DNA from 2 places in the Polyangium mundeleinium genome. Region 1 is predicted to be linked to the other one. Evidence: predicted binding sites of a transcription regulator. Region 1 holds the regulator's gene; the other holds the start of a gene.
What was found. Region 1 encodes HrcA, which represses chaperone genes, less so after heat shock. Its sites were predicted from a motif close to GNTAGCACTCNCCNNNGGNGAGTGCTANC; they were not measured.
Positions count from the first base shown of each region.

Region 2: a site for HrcA is predicted at 3,839-3,867, ahead of groES (co-chaperone GroES). Genes of this name have one in related genera too.

Region 1 covers NZ_JAQNDO010000001.1:11,665,509-11,672,973, forward strand. The annotation lists gene POL67_RS45980 (hypothetical protein) at 1-721, opposite strand, end outside; gene hrcA (heat-inducible transcriptional repressor HrcA) at 1,025-2,074, shown strand; gene POL67_RS45990 (RluA family pseudouridine synthase) at 2,066-3,109, opposite strand; gene POL67_RS45995 (response regulator) at 3,381-4,169, shown strand; gene POL67_RS46000 (valine--tRNA ligase) at 4,351-7,152, shown strand; gene POL67_RS46005 (hypothetical protein) at 7,196-7,465, opposite strand, start outside.
Region 2 covers NZ_JAQNDO010000001.1:3,107,424-3,114,888, forward strand. The annotation lists gene POL67_RS12575 (bifunctional serine/threonine-protein kinase/formylglycine-generating enzyme family protein) at 1-861, shown strand, start outside; gene POL67_RS12580 (metallophosphoesterase) at 946-2,232, shown strand; gene POL67_RS12585 (alcohol dehydrogenase catalytic domain-containing protein) at 2,234-3,172, opposite strand; tRNA gene POL67_RS12590 (tRNA-Glu) at 3,330-3,404, opposite strand; tRNA gene POL67_RS12595 (tRNA-Gln) at 3,447-3,517, opposite strand; gene groES (co-chaperone GroES) at 3,961-4,266, shown strand; gene groL (chaperonin GroEL) at 4,309-5,997, shown strand; gene POL67_RS12610 (Crp/Fnr family transcriptional regulator) at 6,135-6,782, shown strand; gene POL67_RS12615 (MBL fold metallo-hydrolase) at 6,788-7,465, shown strand, end outside.

The DNA of each region.
Region 1 (7,465 bases):
GGAAGTCACGCGCGTTGCCGTGGACGTCGACGGTCTCGTTCGCGAACGTGAAGCGCTCGTCGTCTTGCACCTTGAACGGCTTGATCGGCTTGTTCGGCGGCGTGAGGATCCCGAGCGCGAACTCGTTGCCGCGGTCCTCGTTCGCCACGACGGTGAAGCCGCGCGTGAGCTCGCCGGTGATCACCTGGTTGCCGAAGAAGTTCGTCAGCGTGCCGAACGGCGGAATGTTCGAGGCCACGTTGAACGCGGTGTTCTCGATGTATCCGACGCGGAAGTCGGGCCCCGAGATGATGCGGTTCAGCCGGCCCCACACGTAGATGTCTTCGTCGGAGATGGCGAAGTCCGGCCGAAGCTCGATCGTCGCCGACGTGGAGAAGCCGACGCGCTTCGCCGGCTGCATGTAGCCGTAGCCCGTCCCTGCAAACGTGACAGCCACCGTCTGACGCGCGTCATCGACGGTGTAGTTGCACGTCATCGGGAAGAAGCGGCCCATGGCCGGCGAGGCCGAGTCGGTCTTCAAGGGCACGCCGACCTTCAGCATCTCCGGGCAGATCCGACTCGCGCCGAAGTTCGAGAAGAGCCACCAACGGAGCTGCGGGTTCGCGTTCACCACGGTGCCGGCGCAAGGGCAGCCGGCCACGGCGAAGGAGAGCGCGAGCACGAGCAGGACCAAGAACGCGCCCGCCGGTCGGGCGGACGACTTGCGACGGGATCGCAGCACGCGGATTACCATAGCGACAGAGCGGGCGAGCGTGTCCTGGAACCTGCACCAGGAAGCCGGGATCCAGAGCGCGCTCCGTTGAAGGTGGATGAAGGCGAGAGAAGACCCTTCTTGGACGATCCGAAAGGCGCCCTCCCTAAGAACAGGGCACGAATCCGGCACTTTGGAGTCCCTTGGAGAATTTGCCCGGGATTCGTCGGTCGGATTTGACGCCCCCATCCAACGGGCCTACAAAAAGCGAAGCAAGCTAGCACAGGGGAGGAAAACGACGGCCCCGGGCGACTCGTAGGGACGGATGCGATCATGAGTGACCTGACGAACCGCTCTCGCAAAATCCTGCTCGCCGTCGTCACCGAGTTCATCTCGACAGGCGCCGCGGTGGGAAGTCGCACGCTCGCGCGTAAGTATGGCCTCGATCTCTCGGCAGCCTCCGTCCGCAATGTGCTCGCCGATCTCGAAGAGGCCGGGTACCTGAAGCAGCCGCATACCTCCGCGGGCCGCGTCCCCACGGACCGCGCGCTGCGCCTCTTCATCGACACGCTCGTCCAGGCGCGCGCCTACAGCCCCGAGGAGCAGGCCAAGCTCGGCAAACGTTTCGCCGAGATCTATGCGGTCGCGACAGACCCGATGCGCGAGGCCGGGCGGTACCTGTCCGAGCTCTCCGGCACGGCCGCGGTCATCGCCTCGCCGCGCACCGAGCTCCGCGCGCTCTCGCAGCTCCGCTTCATCCCCACGCGCCCCGGTCAGCTCCTCGCCGTACTCGTCTTCTCCGACGGCAGCGTCGAGAACCGCTTCATCCAGATCGAAGAGGTCCCTGCCGAGCCGGAGCTCACGCGCATCCACAACCTGCTCGCCGACGTCATCGAAGGCCGCTCGCTCGGCGAAGCGCGCGACCTCTTCGCGCGCCGCCTCGCCGACGAACGCATCGCGCTCGACGCCCTGCGTCGTCGCGCCTTCGAGCTCGGCAGCCGCGCCACCGCCGACGTGAACCGCCGCAGCGGCGATGTCGTCATCGAGGGCCAGGGCAAGCTCATCGACCTGCCCGAGTACACCGACGCGTCGCGTCTCAAGAAGCTGCTGCGCACACTCACCGAGCGGGAGGATCTGCTGACGCTCCTCGACAAGGTGATCGCCGCGGGCGCGGTGACGGTGTTCGTCGGCAGCGAGGCCGGCGAGCTCGGCGAAGGAGACCTCAGCCTCGTCGTCGCGCCGTACACCGAGCATGGCCGCGTCGCCGGCACGGTCGGCGTGCTCGGCCCGACGCGCATGGACTACGCGAAGGTCATGCCCCTCGTGGACGCGACGGCCACCGCGATGAGCGAGGCGCTCGGCGGAAGGCGCGGATCATCCTAACGCGCGCAGTCGCTCGAGCACGCGCTGAAAATCTTCGGGCGCGGGTTCTTCAAAAAAGACCTCGTCGCCCGTCTGCGGGTGGATGAAGCCGAGCTCCGTCGCGTGCAGCATGAGCCGCGGCGCGTCGATGCGCGTGCCCGCGTAGCCACGCACGTACACGTTCTCCCCGACGATCGGATGTCCCGCCTCGGAGAGGTGGATGCGGATCTGATGCGTTCGTCCCGTTTCGAGCCGGCACGCGATCAGCGTCGCGCCCCGCAGCCGTTCGAGCGGCTCGACGTGCGTCACGGCGAGCTGCCCTTCCCCGCGACGCTCGCCTTCTTCGAGCGAGCCTCGCAGCCCGTCACCGCGATCCGCGATGAGCCTTGATCGGAACGTCCGCTTCCCGATCTCGCCGTGCACGATCGCCAAGTAGACACGACGCACCGAGTGCTCGCGGAACTGCTGCGAGAGGTGCTTCTTCGCCGCGAGTGTCCGCGTGAAGACGAGCAGCCCGCTCGTCGCCTTGTCGAGCCTGTGCACCACGCCGAGCGGCGCGCGTCCGCGGATCTTGTCGCGGCGCGCGAGCAGATCGCGCACGAGCGCGTCGAGCGTTTTCTCGCGCTCGGCGGGTGACTCATCGCCGAACGGGATCGTCGAGATCCCCGCGGGCTTTCGCACCACGACGACGGCCGGATCCATGTGCACCACGAGCTCCTCGCCGATCTCCGCGAGGCGCGCGACCTTCGGCGAAGGCGCGCGCGGGTGCCGCGTGATCTCCGCGCCGGCTCGCGTTTTCCGGGTCGAATCGAGGATCTGTGTCCCGTCGATCGCGATCTTGCCGGTCTCGATGAGCCTTCGGGCGTCGGACCAGGAGACTCCGGCGAGCGTCCGGACGACCCCGTCGAGCGGGCGACCGCCGAGGTCGGGCGGGACGACCCAGGTCGCGTCGGGCGAACCGAGCGCGCTCGCGGGCTGACCGGCGGGGGGCGGCGTGCGAGGGGAACCACGCGGGGCGGCGCGGGGGCGTGTACGAGGCGGAAGACGCGGGGACATGCAGGAAATCAGCGGGGAGGCGGACCAACCGTGCGCGCACGATGACGTACCGCGCATGAATATGCCGCTCGATTTTTCCTCGCGGGCCTCGACTGCGCTATGCTCGGCCCGCTCTTCAGAGCAACGCTCGATCGTGGGCGCTCGACATCGAACGCCGCATGAGCGCCCGCGGCGGGAAAATCATCCGGCTTGTTGACACGCTGCGCGCGCGAGACCGAAGATAGCGCGAAAGACAGCCCTAGCGGCGCTTTACCCCAGAGGAGACCGTTCCGTGGCCAGCACCATCCTCGCCGTCGACGACAGCGTGACCATGCGCAAGGTCCTCGAGATCACGTTTGCGGGTCCCGAGTTTCGCTGCGTCGCGGTCAATGGGCACGACGCGGCCCTGGAGAAGCTCAAAACCGAGAAACCTTCCCTCGTGATCGCGGACGTCACGCTCGAGGGCAAGAGCGGTTACGACCTCTGCAAGGCGATCAAGCAGGCTTCGCCCGCGACCCAGGTTCTCATCCTGTCGTCCAAGCAAAACCCCTACGATCAGGCCAAGGGCTCCGCGGCCCAGGCCGACGACCACATCGACAAGCCGTACGACAGCACGGCGATGATCGACAAGGTCAAGAAGATGCTGGCTTCGCCCGCGAAGCCGGCCGAAGCCCCGAAGGCCGCCGCCGCGCCGGTCGCCGCGCCGACCCCGGTCCCCGCGGCCGCCGCCAAACCCGCTGCGACCGTGCCCACCGCCGCTGCGGCCGCGCCGCCCCAGCGCGCGAAGACGATGCTCTACAACCCGGGCGGCGTGAACGCCGGCCTCCCGGGCGCGCCCGCCGCCGCCGCGAAGCCCGAGCCCGCGCTTGCGAAGACGGACGTCTCGGCCAAACCCGCCGTCGCCGCCGCCGTGAACGGTGGTCAGCTGAGCGCGCGCCTCGAAGAGATGGGCCTGACGCCCACGCAGATCGAAGGCGTGCTCGCGCTCTCGCGCGAGGTCATCGAGCGTGTCGTGTGGGAGGTCGTCCCCGTCCTCGCCGAGACGCTCATCAAGGAAGAGATCGCGCGCTTGACGAAGTGATGGGGAGGTGGGGGGTCCTCGTTTTGTCACGATGGGGGGTCCGAGAACCCCCCAAACCCCCCGGGTTCTTCTAGGCGGCTAGGCGGCATCCTCAGCCGCTGTCTCTGACGTTGTCCTGCGACGCGTCTGATCGTCGGGGCCTCGTGCATGTTGCCGCGGTGTGGCAATGTGCCTGCCCCCGATGAGCACTGCCGAACTCGCAAAAGCTTACGAGCCGAAGGACGTCGAACCCCGCTGGTACGCCTACTGGGTCGAGCACAACGTCTTCGCCGCCAACCCCGATCCGGCGGATACGCGACCCGTGTACGTCCTGCCCATGCCGCCCCCGAACGTCACGGGGTCGCTGCACATGGGGCACGCGCTCTTCGTCACGCTCGAGGACGTCCTCACCCGCTGGCATCGCATGCGCGGGTTCAACACGCTCTGGCAGCCCGGCATCGATCACGCGGGCATCGCCACGCAGACCGTCGTCGAGCGTCAGCTCCGCCGCGAGAGCAAGAGCCGCCACGACCTCGGCCGCGAGGCGTTCATCGAACGCGTCTGGCAGTGGAAGGCCGAAAGCGGCGGCCGCATCGCGCTCCAGCAGCGCGAGCTCGGCGCGAGCGCCGACTGGCCGCGCAGCAAGTTCACGATGGATGCCGACATGTCGCGCGCCGTGCGCGAGGCGTTCGTCCGTCTCTTCGAGCAGGAGCTCATCTACCGCGACACACGCCTCGTGCACTGGGACTGCGAAGCGCAGACCGTGCTCTCGAACCTCGAGGTCGAGAACGAGGAGTCGAACGGCGAGCTCTTCGAGTTCGCGTATCCGATCGCCGGCGGTGAAGGCGAGCTCGTCGTCGCGACGACGCGCCCCGAGACGATGCTCGGCGACACCGCGGTCGCGGTGCACCCCGACGATCCTCGGTACAAGCACCTGCACGGCAAGTTCTTGCAGCACCCGTTCCTCGACCGGAAGGTCCCGATCATCACGGACGCGATCCTCGTCGATCCCAAGTTCGGCACGGGCGCCGTGAAGGTCACGCCCGCGCACGACTTCAACGATCACGAGACGGGCAAGCGCCACAAGCTGGAGATGATCTCCATCATGAACAAGGACGGCACGCTCAACGCCGAGGCGGGGCCGTTCGCGGGCATGGAGCGCTTCGCCGCGCGCAAGGCCGTCAAGAAGGCGCTCGACGAGAAGGGCCTCGTGCGTGGCTCGAAGAACCACACGCTCGTCCTGCCGCGCAGCGAGCGCAACGGCTCGATCGTCGAGCCGATGATCTCGACGCAGTGGTTCGTGAAGATGAAGCCGCTCGCGGGCCCGGCGCTCGCCGCGGTTCGTCACGGCCACACGAAGATCATCCCCGAGGACTGGACGAAGACCTACGAGCACTGGATGACGAACATCCTCGACTGGTGCATCTCGCGCCAGCTCTGGTGGGGCCATCGGATCCCGGCGTTCTACTGCGACGCTTGTGGCCACATGATGGTCACGCGCGAGGATCCCGCTGCGTGTGAGAAGTGCGGCGGCGACAAACTGCGCCAGGACGAGGACGTGCTCGACACGTGGTTCTCGAGCGGGCTCTGGCCGTTCTCCACGCTCGGCTGGCCGAACGACACGGACATGCTCCGCAAGTTCTACCCGGCGAGTGACCTCGAGACTGGCTACGACATCCTGTTCTTCTGGGTCGCGCGCATGATGATGATGGGCATCCACTTCATGGGCGTGCCGCCGTTCAAGCGCATCCTCTTGCACGGGATGGTCGTCGACGAGACCGGCGACAAGATGAGCAAAGTGAAGGGCAACGTGATCGATCCGCTCGACCTCGTGCACGGCGCGGCGTTCGACGCGGTCGTGGAGAAGACGCTGCCCGGCGCGCCGCGCGAGGAGTCGCTGAAGAAGTTCAAGAAGGCCTACCCCTCGGCCTCGCAGATGGGCGCGGGCTTCTCCGCGTACGGCGCCGACGCGCTGCGCTTCACGCTGAGCACGTACTCTCCGCAAGCGCGGCGCATCCCGCTCTCGCCGAAGAAGATCGAGGGCAACCGGCACTTCTGCAACAAGATCTGGAACGCGGTTCGGTACTCGCTGCCGTACCTCGAAGGCGCGCGCGTCGGACGCGAGCCGCCGAAGGCCACGACGCTGACGAACCGCTGGATCCTCTCGCGGCTCGGCGCCGCGCTCGAGACCACGAAGCGCGGGCTCGACGAGTTCCGCTTGGATGACGCTGCGCTCGCGCTCTACCACTTCTTCTGGGGCGAGCTCTGCGACTGGTACCTGGAGCTCACGAAGCCCGTGCTGAACCCGAGCGCGGGCGCTGTGCCGGGGCCGGAGCAGAACGAGACGAAGGACGTCCTCGCGTACGTGATCGAGGCGTCGATCCGCGCGCTGCACCCGTTCATCCCGTACATCACGGAGGAGCTGTGGCAGCGTCTCCCGCGGCCGGGGGGCGCGCCGAAGTCGATCGCGCTCGCCGCGTATCCGGAGTCGGGCACCGCCCCGCGGGATGAGGACGCCGAGCGCGAGATGGGCATTGTGATGTCCGTGATCTCCGCCGCGCGAACGATCCGCAGCGAGCACGAGGTGCACCCGGGCGCCGAGGTGCCGCTCTTGCTCCGCACGGAAGGTGAAGCCACGTTGTCGCTGCTGCGGGCCGAGGCGCGCGCGATCAAGACGCTCGTGAAGACCGCAGCGGAGCCGGGGATCGAGGCACGCGGCGCGGCGCGTCCGAAGGGCGCGGTGATGAGCGTGGCGGCGGGTGTCGACGTGCTCGTCGACCTGCGCGGCCTCGTCGAGGGCGCGAAGGAAGCGGCGCGGATCGAGCGCGAGATCAAGAAGACGGAGAAGGACATCGCCGCGCTGGAGAAGAAGCTCTCGCTTCCGAGCTTCGCGGAGAAGGCGCCGCCCGAGGTCGTGGCCGAGTCGCGGAGTCAGCTCGACGAGCTGAAGAAGAAGCGCGTGGCGCTGGAGGAGGCGAAGAGCCTCGCAGCCGAGCTCGGTTGAAACGACGAAGGGCCCGCTTCCACACGGAAGAGGGCCCTCGCGTTCACGCCCCCCACCAAAGCATCTCGTGCACCTGCATCTGCCCCTGGATGCTCACGATCACCCGTAGTTTGTCCCCGTCCGTCTCCACCACGTGCGCCGGGAACGCGTCTGCCGGGTAGAACGCGCTCTTCACGAACCCCTTTGCGTCGAGCCAGAACAGGTGCACGCCCTCGGGGGTCGGCCCGTGCAGGAGCAGCATCCGCCCGCCGCCGAGCCACACGAAATCCAGCCACTTGAAGCCGAGCTCCGTGAAGCGCTCCGCTGACGGGAA
Region 2 (7,465 bases), 8.6 Mb from region 1:
CTCGAAGACCTCATCCTCTCCGCGCTCGCGAAAAACGCCTCCGAGCGACCGCAGACCTGCGCGGCGTTCCGCGAGCGCCTGCTCGCCGCCATCGACGAACCCACGCCGGGACCCGTCGCCGTGCGCCCGACCAGCACCTCCATTCCGCCGCTCGCCACGGTCCTACGCGACACCGACGGCGCCGAGTCCGTGCTCGTGCCGGCGGGGTCGTTTCTCATGGGCCCGGATCGCCGCGAGGTTTTTCTCGATGCGTATTACATCGACCGCGCGCCCGTCACGAATCGGCAATTTGCGCTCTTCGTCCAGGTCACCGGATACAAGCCGGTCGACGAGAGCGGCGGTCGATTCCTCGCGCATTGGGCGCGAGGCGCCGTGCCTCGGGGGCTCGAGGAGCACCCCGTGGTGAACGTCTCGTGGGACGACGCGTGCGCGTTTGCCTCGTGGGCCGGCAAGCGTTTGCCCACGGAGGCCGAGTGGGAAAAGGCCGCGCGTGGCACGGACGGCCGTCGGTATCCCTGGGGCAAGGCCGAGCCGACGCCCTCGCGGGCCCATTACGGTGGAAAACACCGCGGCACGTCGCCCGTCGGCTCCTACCCCGAGGGCCAGTCGCCGTACGGCGTCCTCGACATGGCCGGCAATGTATGGGAGTGGTGCGAGGACGTCGACGATCCGGCGTTTTACACGGACGGCCCCTCGCGCAATCCGAAAAACACGGCGCGGCCGCCGCACCCGCTCTACGTCATGCGTGGCGGCTCCTGGCTCTTCGGCGCACAATCGCTGAAGACGTATTCGCGCACCCGGTTCGAGCCGCATTATCGCTTCGCGGGTGGCGGCTTTCGTTGCGTGCGATCGGCTCGCTGAGCACCGAGCCGGATCTCTTCGGGCGGCCCCCTCCCGCGGGCGCCGGGCGTGCGCTACGCTCCGCGACCGAGGGCACGGCATCCCATGGGAATTCCGCGGATCGCGTTCTTTTTCGTCGTCATCTCGCTTGTCCTTTTCGCGGCGAGTTTTTACATGGGCCGCCGCGTGAAGCAGGCGTTCGGGCTCTCCGTGCGGGCCGAGCGCGCCGGCCTCGTCGTGGTGCTCGGGTCCGTGGTGGCGATGATCCTCGCGCGCGCCCTCGGCCTGCGCCCGCTCGGCGAGGTCGCGTTCACGCTCCTGCTCGCGCTCCTCATCAGCACGGGCCTGCTCCTGCTCGTGGATCTCGCGAAGCTCGGGGCCCTGCCTTTCAAGTGGCTCGCGTCCCGCGCGAAGCCTACGCCCGCGCATGCGCCCGAACCGGTGCTCGCCCTCGCGACCGAGCCCGCAGCACCCGCGCCCGCGCCCGTGGAGCCGCCTGCCCTGGAGCCCGCGAAAGCCGAGGCTGAGGCAACGCCCGCCCTGCCCACGCGCCGTGACTTCCTCACGCAGGCGGTGACGGGGTCGGCGCTGCTCGTGGGCTCGGGCAGCTCATTTTATGGGGCGGTCTTCGGCCGGCACGATTACGTGATCGAGGAGGTGCCCGTCCGGATCCCGGGGCTGTCGAAGCGCCTCGACGGATATACGCTCGTCCAGCTCTCGGACATTCATTTCGGCACGTTCGTCGGCGATGCCGAGATGCGCGCGGCCGAGGAGCTCGTGCGCAAGGCGCGGCCCGATCGGATCGTGCTCACCGGTGATCTCCTCGACAACGACGCAAAATACGCGGAGATGCTCGGGCGCTTCGTGCGGAACATCGCGCCGCTCGCGCGGGACGGCGTCGTGGCCATTCCGGGCAACCACGACTGGTATGCGGGGATCGACGAGGTCGTGGCGGCCTTGAAGGCGGCCGGGGCGCGGGTCCTGCGCAATGACGGTTTTGTGATCGGCGACGAGAAAGACGGGTTTTCGCTGCTCGGCGTGGAGGACGTGTGGGCGCGGCGGCTCTCGCCGGGGAACGGGCCGAACCTCGACGCCGCGCTCGCGCGGGTCCCGAAGGACCTGCCGCGGGTCTTGCTTTGCCACAATCCAGTGTTTTTCCCGGAGGCCGCGGGACAGGTGGCCTTGCAGCTCTCGGGGCACACGCACGGCGGGCAGGTGAACCTCGGCGCATTGCAGCCGGGCAAGCTCGTGCTCCCGTACGGGTATGTCGCAGGGCTTTACGAGCGGAATGGATCGCGGCTGTGGGTGAACCGCGGGTTCGGCACGGCGGGGCCGCCGGCGCGGGTCGGCGCGCCGCCGGAGGTGACGCGCGTCGTGCTCGTGTCGGCCTGAATCAAGACGGCAGGACGAGCACCTTCAAGACGCCCGGCTCGGCAGCGCGTGCGAACGCGCGCGCGGCGTCCGCGAGCGGATAACGCGCTGAAAGGAGCGGACGCGGGTCGACGACGCCGCGGGCGAGCACGTCGATGGCGCGCTGAAAATCGCCGCAGCGCGAGCCGATGATCCTGTTCTCGTTGATGACGGCGGGCGCGAGGTCGATGTTCGCGACGCCTGCATATGTGCTCTTGAGGATGATCGTGCCGCGCGGCTTCACGATGGCGAGCGCGCGGGCGAGCCCCACAGGCTGGCCGGTCGCCTCGACGACGAGGTCGAACCCCGACTCGGAAAAACCGGATTCGAGCGCGACGTCGAGCCCGGCGGCTTCGAGGAGCGCGAGTTTGTCCCGGTGCCGGCCGACGGCGACAGCGCGGCCGAGATCCCCGCGCCGCGCCGCGAGCGCGAGCCCGGTGAGCAGGCCGAGCTTGCCATCGCCGAGCAGGCAAACGCGATCTCCTGGCCGGGGCGCGGCCTCGTCGAAGGCATGCAGCGCGGCGGCGAGCGGCTCGATGAAAGCTGCGCTCTCGTCGGGGATCGAATCCGGCAAGACATGCAGGTTCTCCTCGGGGATCCGTACGAATTCGGCGATCCCGCCGTCGCGGCCGAGGATTCCCAGCACGGTGCGCGTGGGGCAATGGTTGCGCCCGCCTGCACGGCAGGTCGCGCAGCTCCCGCAGGCGCAATTGATCTCCATGACGACACGCTTGCCGGCGTGCAGGCCGAGGACCTCGTGGCCGAGCACGCCGCGAAAGCCCATGTATCCGCGGGCGAGCTCCTGATCGGTATTGCAGATCCCGGTCGACAGGACCTTGACGACGACCTCGCCCGGCGCGGGCGCGGGATCGGGGACGTCGCTGAGGACGACGCCTTTTTCTGTGCACTGGAGCGCCTTCATGCGTCCTCTCTCTCAAATGAGGACGGCGTGCGCAACCTGGCCTTCTTACGCGACACGCGACGCGCCGGCCGGGCCGGAGGCGCTCGCGGTCCGGAAACAAAGGCACAAAACGAAAACGGCACCCGAAGGTGCCGTTGTTCGCTGTTTCTGCTTTACCTGGCGATCCCAGCGGGAATTGAACCCGCGTTACCGACGTGAGAGGCCGGCGTCCTAACCGCTAGACGATGGGACCAGTTTTCAAATCCGTCGGCGACACTTCTTAGCCGACTTCGGGCTGGGGGACAAGGATTCGAACCTTGATAGACGGTGCCAGAAACCGTCGTCCTGCCATTAGACGATCCCCCAAGGATCGGCGTCCCCAAGCCTTGCGAGCCAAAGCCAAGGGACCGGTGGAGCACCGGAGCAATCGCTCCGTCGCCCACGGGCCGCGCAACTTAGCCGAACCGTCGGGCCTGTCAAGCACTTCTTGTCGTTCGTTCGGAACAGCTTGAGATTGTTTGGATATTCCGTCCGTCTTGGCCGGGTTCGTCCTTCCGCTGTCCTCCTCGCACCACGGACGAGGGCGTTCGGGGCGCTCCGGGGACGTACGCCGCCCTCCGGAAAAACGACCAACCGGCCCAGGGTGGGCTTGACGGTGGAAAGGGGGGATCTATTTTCCGGGCCGGTTTTAGCCACCGGCATAGCCGAGTGCCAGCGGCGTTGGTGCTCGACACCCTCCGTGGCCAAGAGCCACGGCCGGGGGGAGTCGGCCCGCCGGGGCCCGCAAACAGACGATAGAGGAAGCCATCATGAAGATCAGGCCGCTGCACGACCGCATCGTGGTCAAGCGTCTCGAGAGCGAGACCCAGACGAAGGGTGGGATCATCATCCCGGATTCGGCCAAGGAGAAGCCCATCGAGGGGCGCGTGGTGGCCGTGGGCAACGGCAAGCTCCTCCGCGACGGCAAGCTCCGGCCGCTCGACATCAAGGTCGGCGACGTCGTCCTCTTCGGCAAGTACGCCGGCAACGAGGTGAAGATCGACGGCGAGGACTTCGTGCTCCTGCGCGAGGACGACCTGCTCGCGATCACCGGCGGCGAAGGCGCCGCGAGCTGAACGCCCGCCCTCTCCTCACCAACCCCAAAGGGAAGAAGATCCATGTCCGCCAAGCAGATCATTTACAGCCGTAGCGCGCGCGCCGCGATCCTCCGGGGCGTCAACACGCTCGCCGAGGCCGTGAAGGTGACCCTCGGGCCGAAGGGCCGGAACGTCGTCATCGAGAAGAGCTGGGGTTCGCCGGTCGTCACGAAGGACGGCGTCACCGTGGCCAAGGAAGTCGAGCTGCACTCGAAGCTCGAGAACATGGGCGCGCAGATGGTCCGTGAGGTCGCCTCGAAGACGAGCGACAAGGCTGGCGACGGCACGACCACCGCGACCGTCCTCGCCCAGGCCATCTACAACGAGGGCCTCCGCCTCGTCGAAGCCGGTCACAACCCGATGGACCTGAAGCGCGGCATCGACGCCGCCGTCAGCGCCATCCTCGGCGAGCTGAAGAAGCAAGCCGTCCCGACCAAGGACAAGGGCCAGATCGCCCAGGTCGCCACGATCAGCGCCAACGGCGACAAGGAGATCGGGAACATCCTCGCCGAGGCGATGGAGAAGGTCGGCAAGGAGGGCGTGATCACGGTCGAAGAGAACAAGCGCATGTCGACCGAGCTCGACACGGTCGAGGGCATGCAGTTCGACCGCGGCTACCTCTCGCCGTACTTCGTGACCGATCCCGAGAAGATGAAGACGGTCCTCAACAACCCCCTCATCCTCGTGAACGAGAAGAAGATCTCGGCGATGGCCGATCTCCTCCCGGTGCTCGAGCAGGTCGTGAAGAACGGCCGCGAGATCCTCATCATCGCCGAGGACATCGAGGGCGAGGCGCTCGCGACGCTCGTCGTGAACAAGCTGCGCGGCACGCTCAAGGTCGCCGCCGTGAAGGCCCCCGGCTTCGGCGATCGCCGCAAGGAGATGCTGAAGGACATCGCGACCCTGACGGGCGCGACGGCCTTCATGGAGGACCTCGGCCAGAAGCTCGACACCGCCACGCTGCGCGACCTCGGCACGGCCCGCCGCGTCGAGATCGACAAGGACAACACCGTCATCGTCGACGGCGCCGGCGACAAGGCCGCGATCAAGGCCCGCGTCGAGTCGATCCGCAAGCAGATCGGCGACACGTCGAGCGACTACGATCGCGAGAAGCTCCAGGAGCGCCTCGCGAAGCTCGCCGGTGGCGTGGCCGTGGTGCGCGTCGGCGCGGCGACCGAGGTCGAGATGAAGGAGAAGAAGGCCCGCGTCGAGGACGCGCTGCACGCCACGCGCGCGGCCGTCGAGGAGGGCATCGTCGTCGGCGGCGGCGTCGCGCTGCTCCGCGCGGCGTCCGTGCTCGACACGCTCAAGTTCGGCGACGAGCGCGACGTGGGCGTGCGCATCGTGCGCAAGTCCGCCGAGGCGCCGATCCGGCAGATCGCCACGAACGCCGGCATCGACGGCAGCGTCGTCGTCGAGAAGGTCCGCACGGGGCAAGGCTCGTTTGGCTACAACGCCGCGACCGACACCTACGAGGACCTCTTCGCCGCCGGCGTCATCGACCCGGCCAAGGTCGTGCACCACGCGCTCGCCAACGCGTCGAGCGTGGCGGCCCTGATGCTCACCACCGAGGCGCTCGTCGCCGAGAAGCCCAAGAAGGAAGCGGCGGCCGCGGCTGGCGGCGGCGGCGGCATGGGCGGCATGGGTGGCATGGGTGGAATGGGCGGCATGGGCGGCATGGGCGGCATGGGCGATTTCGACATGGGCTGATCGCCCCGCGAGCCCACACGTGAGCACGAGAGCCTCGGGCGCCTGCGGCGTCCGGGGCTTTCGTTTTTCGAAGACCACGGCGGCGAAGCCTCCGGTTTTTGACCCGGCCTGCCGTATGGCGGTAAACTCCCCCCACGATGTCGGACCCGCTCTTCGCCCGGTTTGGCCGCGAGTTCTCGGCCGGGGACATACTGTGCCGCGAGGGCGATCCCGGCGACGTGATGTACGTGATCCAGTCCGGCTCCGTCCGCATCACGAAGATGATCGCGGGCGAGGAGCGCGTGATCGCGATGCTCGGTCCAGGCGAGTTCCTCGGCGAGCTGGCGATCCTGAACGGCAAGCCGCGCAGCGCGACGGCGACGGTCGTCGAGACGACGCGGTGCCTGCTGGTCGAGGCGAGGACGCTCGAGAAGATGGTCGCGGTCAACGCCGAGATCGCCATGCGGCTCATCAAGAAGCTCGCGAAGCGGCTCGACTCGGCCGACGCGTTGATCGAGGTGCTGATGCACCGCGATCCGAAGGCGCGGATCATGCTCGCGCTGGCGCGGAGCGCGGAGGCCTTCGGCGAGAAGACGGCCGAAGGGATCCTGATCCGCACGCGGGCGGAGGATCTCGCGCGTGACGTCGGCGTGGACGCGGTCGCGGCCTCCGACGTGATGCAGCGGCTGCGCAGGTTGCGCCTTGCCAGCGAGGTCCCGGGGGGCATCGTCGTCGCCGACGTCGGCAGGCTCCAGGACTTCGTCGAGTTCCTCGAGATGCCGCAAAAGTTCGGCGGGGAAGGCTGAGCGACGTGGAGCTCCGCGTCATCGGTTGCCACGGCGGCGAAACTCCGAAGCACCGCACGAGCGCCTTCATCCTCGACGAGCGCTTGGCGATCGACGCGGGATCCCTCACGAGCGGCCTCGAAGTCGAGGGGCAGCTCAAGCTCGAAGGGTGCCTCGTCAGCCACGCGCACCTCGATCACATCCGCGACCTCGCGACGCTCGCGGACAACCGCTGTCAGATGGGCGCGCCTCCGCTCATCGTCGCGGGCACGCGCGAGACGATCCGCATCCTGCGGCAGCACTTCTTCAACAACGAGCTCTGGCCCGACTTCGCGACGATCCCGACGCCGGACAACCCGACGATCCGCTACCTCGAGCTCTCGCCGGAGAACCCGGCGCCGCTCGCGGGCTGCAACGTTCGCGCGATCATGGTGAGCCACACGATCGAGTCGGCTGCGTTCGTGATCGAGACGCCGGGCGGCGCCATCGCGTACAGCGGCGACACGGGCCCCACGGATCGGCTGTGGCAAGTGCTCGACGAGCAGCCGAACCTGCGCGCGCTCTTGATGGAGGTGAGCTTTCCGAACCGGGAGCAGCGGCTCGCCACCGTGAGTGGTCATCACACGCCGCAGACGCTGCGCGCCGACTTGAAGAAGCTACGCCGTCCGCAGGACTTGCCGACGCTGCTCTACCACATCAAGCCG